2 regions of the Bacillus cihuensis genome follow, and region 1 is predicted to be linked to the other one. Evidence: riboswitches for the same ligand, from Rfam matches in the RefSeq annotation. Region 1 holds a riboswitch; the other holds the start of a gene.
What was found. Region 1 has a riboswitch for S-adenosylmethionine ahead of V179_RS0101775 (aliphatic sulfonate ABC transporter substrate-binding protein). Riboswitches for the same ligand answer to the same signal wherever they lie in the genome.
Positions count from the first base shown of each region.

Region 2: linked by a shared signal. The riboswitch ahead of fbpA (Fur-regulated basic protein FbpA) and the one ahead of V179_RS0101775 (aliphatic sulfonate ABC transporter substrate-binding protein) in region 1 are both predicted to bind S-adenosylmethionine.

Region 1 covers NZ_AYSD01000010.1:397,247-401,612, forward strand. Annotated here, with positions in the region: gene V179_RS0101770 (DUF4179 domain-containing protein) at 1-1,784, shown strand, start outside; SAM riboswitch class I at 2,321-2,428, shown strand; gene V179_RS0101775 (aliphatic sulfonate ABC transporter substrate-binding protein) at 2,731-3,711, shown strand; gene V179_RS0101780 (ABC transporter permease) at 3,755-4,366, shown strand, end outside.
Region 2 covers NZ_KI632497.1:393,448-397,813, reverse strand. Annotated here, with positions in the region: gene V179_RS0120130 (MFS transporter) at 73-1,287, shown strand; SAM riboswitch class I at 1,349-1,452, shown strand; gene fbpA (Fur-regulated basic protein FbpA) at 1,889-2,074, shown strand; gene V179_RS28415 (aspartyl-phosphate phosphatase Spo0E family protein) at 2,422-2,604, shown strand; gene V179_RS0120115 (GNAT family N-acetyltransferase) at 2,760-3,281, opposite strand; gene V179_RS0120110 (acyl-CoA thioesterase) at 3,817-4,326, shown strand.

The sequences.
Region 1 (4,366 bases):
AAGGTTTGGAGGAAAGTGAGTCACATCAAGGACTATTTACAGCACTTAATCCATTGCAACAGGACGAGAAAGAAGCGATGGTACTTACATATGTACAAGGATTTTCTAAAGAGGATGTGGCATATCTCCTCCAAGTTTCAGCGGAAAAGGTGAACGAGCTTTTGTCTTCTGGAATCCAGTCACTTAGAAATGGAATGTATTCTGAAACAAGCTTTCATGGTTGTATGGATTATCGCAAGGATTACCTAAATTATTTAGAAAGAGCTATGGAGCGATCGAAAAAGATTGATTTCGAAGTACATATTTATCATTGTCAACAATGTCAGGAGGATCTAGCTACCTTTCAAGATGCCCGGTTAACTATGTTAAATCTAACTGAAAGGGTTGAGTTACATATTCCAGATAGTTTCATGGAGAATGTCAAAGAAAGGCTACAAGAACAAGAAAAGCATAGAAAACAGAAGAGAAAGAAGCGGCAGCGAAAGGGGCTCACTTTGGCGAGTGTATGCGTGTTAGTGATGGGAATCGGCTTTTTTACAGGAGTGATTCCTTATCTCTATTATTTGTTAACAGAGGAAGATCCGCAATTGCGTACTTTTCTACAACAGGGGAATGGCCAAAGGCTGAACTTGGTAGCAGAAAGCGAAGGGGTGAAAGTGAAGATTAAGAGTGTCATTGCCGATGAGTTGCAGACGCTTGTTTTTTACGAAATAGAAGATAAAAATGCAGACAATCAATATATGTTAAATTTAGGTGATGGGGTTGATGTGGAAAATGATTATGAAATCATGCACTATGATACATTTCCAATTTACTATCCACCTGAACTAGAATCAGATATTAATAGAAAAGAGAAAAACATGTATCAAGGGAAGATGAGTCTACAACCGCTGAAGGGGGATAGCGGGACAATCAAACTTAAAATTACACATCTTAAGAAATTGATTCGTGATTCATCAAAGCAAAACACTTCTTGGGATTATATGAATATAGAAAATAAAAGTGGGGAATGGGACTTCGAGATACCTGTAACAAAACAGCCTTCCACCGAATATGCATTGAATAAGGAAATAGAAATAGAGGGAATTCCGGTTCGATTTGATAAACTAATCATGGCTCCAACAGCTACGCTTCTTCAGGTAAGTGTAAATAATGAACAGCCGGAAAAGCGGATAGAAAGTATTAATTTCAACGATCTAGAAGTGAACAATCAAAAAGTGAAAGCGAATATATATGGCAGCACTTTTATTTTTTCACAGAATAATATGAATTGGGATACTTTTCAAATAAGGTTTGACCCTCTATTAGGAGAAAAGCCAAAAGAAGTTAACATTCAGTTTAAATCTGTTTACCTAACATTGAATGAAAATCAAACAATCAAATTGGATGAAATTCAAGAATTTCCGCAAACTTTTAATTACGCTGGCAGTACAATCATTTTAGACAAGCAAGAAGATGAACAGTCTACCAACATTGTTATAAGCAATCGTGAAATGAAGAATCGAGCATATGAGGTACTTCATTTTGATATCGTTAGTGAGGATGAAAATCAATTTCTTTCTATGGAGATGGAAATTGAAGATGTGCTCGTTGATAAAAACGGGATGGAATACGATCTGAATCAATCCCCATATTCATATAATGAAATAGAGCAGCCTCGTTATTTCCATAATACCTATAATATTCGGCTTCATGATCACAATTTGACTTCTAAAAAGTTGGTTATGAACGGATATAGCAAAACGGAATACGTAGATGATATTGTGAAGTTTTCTTTGGAATAACAACTGTGAGGACTTTCAGCATGTATGATGGTACAAGTAAATCAATGTCGAATCCTAATTAATGAGGAGAACTACGCATAAAGAGATAAAATGTAAATAAAGTTTATATTAAAATAATGATTATTACCAATCAAAAAATCAGAGTTGCAGCTCTGATTTTTTTGTTGGCACAATTTTGTCTTTTTCAAGTGATTGATAAGACAATTAAACGGAAAGAAACAATAGCAAAGAATCACTGATATTTATGAAAAATAATCAAGAAAGACTTTGTGCATTGAGAGATTTTACGGAATTTACAGAAGGAAGGTATATTAAGAAAGTGATTGAATCACATAATTGAACGAAACGGGCGATTTGTAGTCGGCGCTGCATGATAACAGATGTTTACATATGTAATTGTTCGGGATAGAATGACTAGTGAACAAGTAGGTAAACTTGTCATTAAAAATTCGATTATTCTAAAATTTCAGAAAAAGTATTGACTGAATGTTTTCAAGGCTGTATTATCAATTTTAAAGAATTAAATATTGATTTTCTTCTTATCAAGAGAGGTGGAGGGACTGACCCTAAGAAACCTCGGCAACCAGCATTAATAATGCCCGGTGCCAATTTCAGAGGAAGTAAGACGATTCCGAAGATGAGAAGGTGGACGATTGTTTTATTTGTTTATTCACGCCCCCCTTCTATCTTTAATGTTAGAGGGGGGTTTTTGTATTCCATGAAAAAAAGAGGTGCTGTTACATCTCTTTCAAATTAAGATAGTGCGATCTAGCTAAAAGAACGAATCTGACATCGAAAATACAAATTATCATTGGCGGTGTCGTTCGTCTACAAGATTCAGGATACGCTGATTCGTTTGGAAAAACTTCAACTCAGACCTCAACTTACGATTGCTTGTGAAAGATAAAATTAAAAATTGTATGTTCAAATGGGAGGGTAAAGTTCAATGAAAAAATGGTTCGGATTATTGACAGCATTATTTTTACTAATAGGTGTCGCAGGGTGTTCAAGTAGTACGACCGCTAAAGATGAAAAGCCTAAAAAAATTGTCCTAGATTATGCATATTATTCCCCGATAAGCCTTGTTTTAAAGAAATTTGGCTGGGCTGAGGAAGCGTTTGAAAAAGACGGAATTAAAGTTGAATTTGTACTTAGCCAAGGCAGCAACAAAGCTCTTGAATTTTTAAATAGCAGTAGTGTCGATTTTGGCTCAACGGCTGGGGCTGCAGCTTTAATAGCTAAATCCAAAGGTGCACCAATTGAGTCTGTTTATATTTTTTCCAAGCCTGAATGGACAGCACTTGTAACGAAGAAAGATTCTTCGATTCAATCGGTCAAAGATTTAAAGGGAAAAAAAATTGCAGCAACGATTGGCACTGATCCTTACATCTTCCTGCTACGAGCGCTTGATGAAGCAGGTTTGGCTCCAACCGATGTGGAAATTGTGAACCTTCAGCATGCTGATGGAGGAACTGCATTAACAACTGGCCAAGTTGATGCATGGGCTGGCCTTGATCCGCATATGGCTAAATTGGAATTGGAAGCTGATACAAGAATCTTTTATCGGAATCCTGAATTCAACACTTATGGGACGCTAAATGTAAGAAGCGATTTTGCTAAGAAATATCCTGCAGAAGTTGAAAAGGTCATTGAAGTTTATGAAAAAGCGAGAAAATGGGTACTTGAAAACCCAGAAGAAGCGGCAGAAATCTTAGCAAGTGAAGCGCAAATCAGTTCTAATGTAGCCAATAAGCAAATGGAACGGAATGATTTTTCAAGTCCAATTCCTGGAGATGTGCAAAAAGAGGCATTGATTTCAGCTGGTAGCATTTTGCAAAAGGGTGACATCATCCAAAAAAGTGCAAATGCAGATTCCTTAGTAGATGAATTGATTCATGATGAATTTGCAAAAGCAGTGATTAAATAACAAGTGACTGTTTAAACAGCCACTATTGAAAGGGAGACTATGAATGAGTGGGAAAACGAACGCTGTCTCATCCCGACTTCCGGTAAAAACAAAAAAGGGGTTCCAATTAAATCAAACGGTAAAGACCGTAGCTTTAGGCAGTATAATACCTGTTTTGCTCATAATCATTTGGGAGTATTTAAGTAACATTGGCGTTTTTCCTCAGCATCTTCTGCCTGCGCCAACATCTATTTTTTATATGATTCTCAATATGGCAGGTGAAGGAACATTGTGGAGCCATATGGGGATTACTCTTTATAGACTTTTCCTTGGTTTTATTATTGGGGTGGCAGCTGCACTTATTTTAGGAGCAGCTGTGGGCTATATGAAAATAGTTGAAAGTTTATTTGATCCACTAATCCAAGCCTTTCGATCAATCCCTTCTCTAGCTTGGGTTCCTTTATTCATTTTGTGGATGGGGATTGGCGAGTCATCGAAGGTTGTCTTGATCGCAGTCGGTGTTTTCTTTCCGGTTTATCTCAATATTGTGTCTGGGATCCAGGGAGTGGATCGCAAATTAATTGAAATAGGTAAAATCTATAATTTTAATTCGTTTCAGCTTATCCGAAAAATCATTCTGCCAGCATCCTTGCCATCATTTCTAGTTGGAATTCGC
Region 2 (4,366 bases), on a different contig from region 1:
TATGGTCGATCTCTTTATGGTAAAATAACGAAGTATTTATAGTGAAATTATCGTTTGTTCAGGAGGACTGTCATGGAAGGGAAAACAAAAACAATTTCTAATCGCAGGTTGCTTGGCGTAGCTGGACTCGGTTGGATGTTTGATGCGATGGACGTTGGTATGCTGTCATTTATTTTGGTGGCATTACAAGCAGAATGGCATTTGACGAGTCAACAAGTGGGCTGGATTGGAAGTATTAATTCGATAGGTATGGTGTTTGGTGCCTTACTTTTCGGAATAATGGCTGATCGTATTGGAAGAAAGCAAGTGTTTATCATTACCCTACTATTATTTTCTATTGGCAGTGGCGTATCAGCACTTGTTACATCTTTGGCTTTATTTTTAGTACTGCGCTTTTTTATTGGGATGGGGCTGGGCGGAGAGCTTCCAGTTGCTTCAACGCTAGTTTCAGAAAGCGTACCTGCTGAAAAAAGAGGGAAAGTGGTTGTTTTACTCGAAAGCTTTTGGGCGTTGGGCTGGCTTATTGCTGCTTTAATCTCCTATTTTGTTATTCCTGAATACGGATGGAGAATCGCGTTGATTTTAAGTGCTCTTCCCGCGTTTTATGCCCTATATTTACGCTTGCATCTACCGGATTCTCCAAAGTATGTTGCCCTTGAGAAGAAGAGGAAGCCAACGATTAAGGAAAATATCAAGAGTGTGTGGGCAAGAGAACATAGGCAACAAACTCTTGTAGTATGGATTCTATGGTTTTGTGTTGTGTTTTCTTATTACGGAATGTTTTTATGGCTTCCGAGTGTTATGGTAATGAAAGGATTTAGTTTGATCAAAAGTTTTGAGTATGTGCTAATTATGACCTTAGCTCAGCTACCTGGGTATTTTACCGCAGCATGGTTAATTGAACGACTGGGCAGAAAATTCGTTCTTGTCACGTATTTAACTGGAACAGCCGTAAGTGCCTATTTCTTCGGAGCTGCAGAGGGACTACCGATGCTCATCACGTCGGGGATGCTATTATCATTCTTTAATTTAGGAGCATGGGGTGCGCTTTATGCGTATACTCCTGAACAGTATCCGACAACGATTCGAGGAACTGGAGCGGGGATGGCTGCTGCTGTTGGGAGAGTTGGTGGAGTTTTAGGGCCGCTTCTAATCGGATATTTTGTTGCAGCGGGAACTTCACTTAATGTTGTTTTTACTATTTTTACAATTGCAATCTTGTTGGGAGCATTTGTTGTGTTAGTTTGGGGGAAAGAAACAAAAAACACTGTTTTACAGGATGAATAAGACGTCTATTGACTTAAATTGGAATACATCGTATAATGGCATTAACATAAATAATTTATAATTCTTATCCAGAGAGGTGGAGGGACTTGGCCCAGCGATACCTCGGCAACAGACTCACATGAGCACTGTGCCACATCCAACAAGCGAAGGCTTGGAAGATAAGAAGAGTCTAATGATCGTGCAATTAAGCCTCTTCTTGTTTAAGAAGAGGCTTTTCGTATTTCTAGTTGTAATCTAACTGTATTAAAAGGCTATATTTCTCACAAACTGGTCGTATGATCGTTTTAATTTACTAAAATAATGTTTGAAGTGCTTGTAGGGATGGTATATAAAGTTGTTGAAGAAATTTTATATTAAATAAGCTTGTTAAATAATCATTTATTAAAATAAAGGCAATGTTAAAGCTCATTGTTGATTTGGGGCACGAGCGATAGGCGTGTGACTCCTTAGAAAAGCTAGTCAAAGGGGAGAACCCACAGGCGCACAGCGCAGAGGAGGCTCCCGGACCGCCCGCAAATGCTGCCGCCTTATGTTCCAATCAACAGGCAAGTTTAACAGAGCCAAAATAAAAAATAGTGAAGTAAAGTAAGAGGTGTACGGAATGTCAGAAATTATGAAGATGATTGAAAATAAAAAAGCGTTATTAATCGAACTATTATTATCCCACGGAGTGTATAAAACGTCCGATCAAAAACATTTATATGATGTATCCTTAAATATTTTAGAAAAAGAATTTGCACAAATACAAAATAAAGAGCATTCTTCTATTAAAAATATTGTCACTTAGCAGAGGATGCCAAATTAAATATATCGATTAGCTAATTTTATTAAAGAGGATGTCCAAAAAGAGTCTGATCCAGCACACACTACATCGTTTAATGTGTTACAATACACGTCATTTAAACTGTAAGTAGTAGTTGTGGGAACTGATCTTATATATTGGACATCCTCTTTGTTTTGTCCGTTTAGATTGATTCCTTACTTTACAAATGTATAAAATGTATAAAATGTGACAATTTTGCGAATTCTATAATAATGAAGTGGAACTTTTATTGTAAAATATTGCTTTTATTTGAAGATAACTCTAAAATTATTTTAAAATAAGTCAAAAAGGTGATGGAGTGTGAGGTAGTGATGGAATCTTTCCTTCAATTATCCATTGAAATTGAAAAAAAGCGTGAAGAAATGATTAAGCTAGCAAAGGGTTTTGGACTTTCAAATAAGCAAACAATTAGAGCGAGTCAAGAGCTTGACACATTAATAAATATCTTCAACATTACGCCGTTCAAGGATGTACAATATGGTAAAGATTACTAGAAGATGTATCGAAATAGTCATATATAAGAGGATGTTTGGAAAGGTGAGATCTCGTACTAACACATAAAGTATAATGTGACCAGTGACGAGCTTCCGATTTGACATCCTTTTGTTATCCCGGATTAACGGATGAAAGCCCCCCACTGATTGAAGTTTTACTTAAACCTATTTTCGTGTATCACTCTTTTTCCTAAAATGATTAAATCTCGTTCGATGCCGTCGAGCAAGGCGATTTTTTGCAGATTACCCCACCTTTCGAAACCGAATTTCTCAAACAATTTAATGCTTGGTGCATTGTGACCGAATACGAAACCGAGTATTGTAGCAATGTTTAAAGATGGACATAAATCAATGGCTTTCTGGATAGCAAGTCCACCAAGACCTTTCCCGCGAAACGAATCATCCAAATAGATACTTATTTCAGCAGTTGTGTTATATGCAGGTCTTCCATAAAACGATTGGAAGCTTAGCCAACCGGCAGTCTGATCATCTAACGTTATTACAAATAATGGTCTTTTATCAGGAATGTGATCATGAAACCAAGCTAGTCTTGATTCAACGGATACCGGCAAAATGTCAGCTGTTACCATTCTCGAAGCTATGGTTGAATTGTAAATTTCCACTATTCTTGGCAAGTCCTCTAATGAAGCAAGTCGAAATTGTAATGAATGATCCATGTGCAATACCCCTTCTTGGTGAATGAAAATATTTTTTGAATGAAGGACATGGGGCAGGGCTTTGTGACTTATTACTAAAGCCGATCTTTGACTTTAGGATATACAGATTTTATTTTAGAAGATACCTTAAAATCCGACTCCGCACCGCCACCATTGTCATTAGCTGGTTGTAGCGTGCTACATGATTAATCCTTCATGGTAAATGGTGGCGTTTTAACGCCATACAAGTTTGTAAGCATATCATACATGAAATATAAAATGATTGGTAGCGTGATATTTCTTTTTTAAAAGAGATTATGCTATTTACTAGAAGGTCTAAGAAAAATTACGTCCCTATGTATTGTTCACCAGAAAATTAAAACTTCAGTTACTACGGGTATTTTCGATATATGTAAAGTAAAATAAGAGATGGGCAGTGAGCTTGTTTATCTTGTTTGATTTAGACCGATTATGGTCGTTTAGCTAAAAATTAAACCTTTTGGGAAATGGTTACTGCTCGTAAAAAGAGATTGAATTGGACAGGGGAGTTTGAATAATGGAAGAACAGAAATATTGCAGAGATTCACTTGTGGTAAAAACAAGTTTAGTATTACCACCGGATACGAACAATAATGGAACGATGTTTGGTGGAAAATTAATGGCCTACATAGATGATGTAGCGGCTATTTCTGCAATGCGTCATTCAAGAAGATCTGTTGTTACGGCATCAACGGATTCTGTCGACTTTCTCCATCCAATCCATGAAGGAAATGCTGTCTGTTTAGAGGCATTTGTCACTTATACAGGCAGAACTTCGATGGAAGTAGTTGTCAAGGTAATTGCAGAGGATTTGCTTTCTGGTAGTCGGAATTTATGCGTAATTTCATTTTTGACATTCGTTGCTCTAGATGAAAATGAAAAACCAACATATGTGCCTAGTATTATTCCGCAGTCTGAGATGGAGAAAAAACTATATGAATCAGCTGTGGTGAGAGCAGAAGCGAGAAAAAAACGAAGAGAAGATACAAAAGCAATTGCCGATATTTTTGGGACTCACCGACTTTAAAAAACAGAGCGACCTTAAAAAAGGTCGTTTTTGTTTTGGA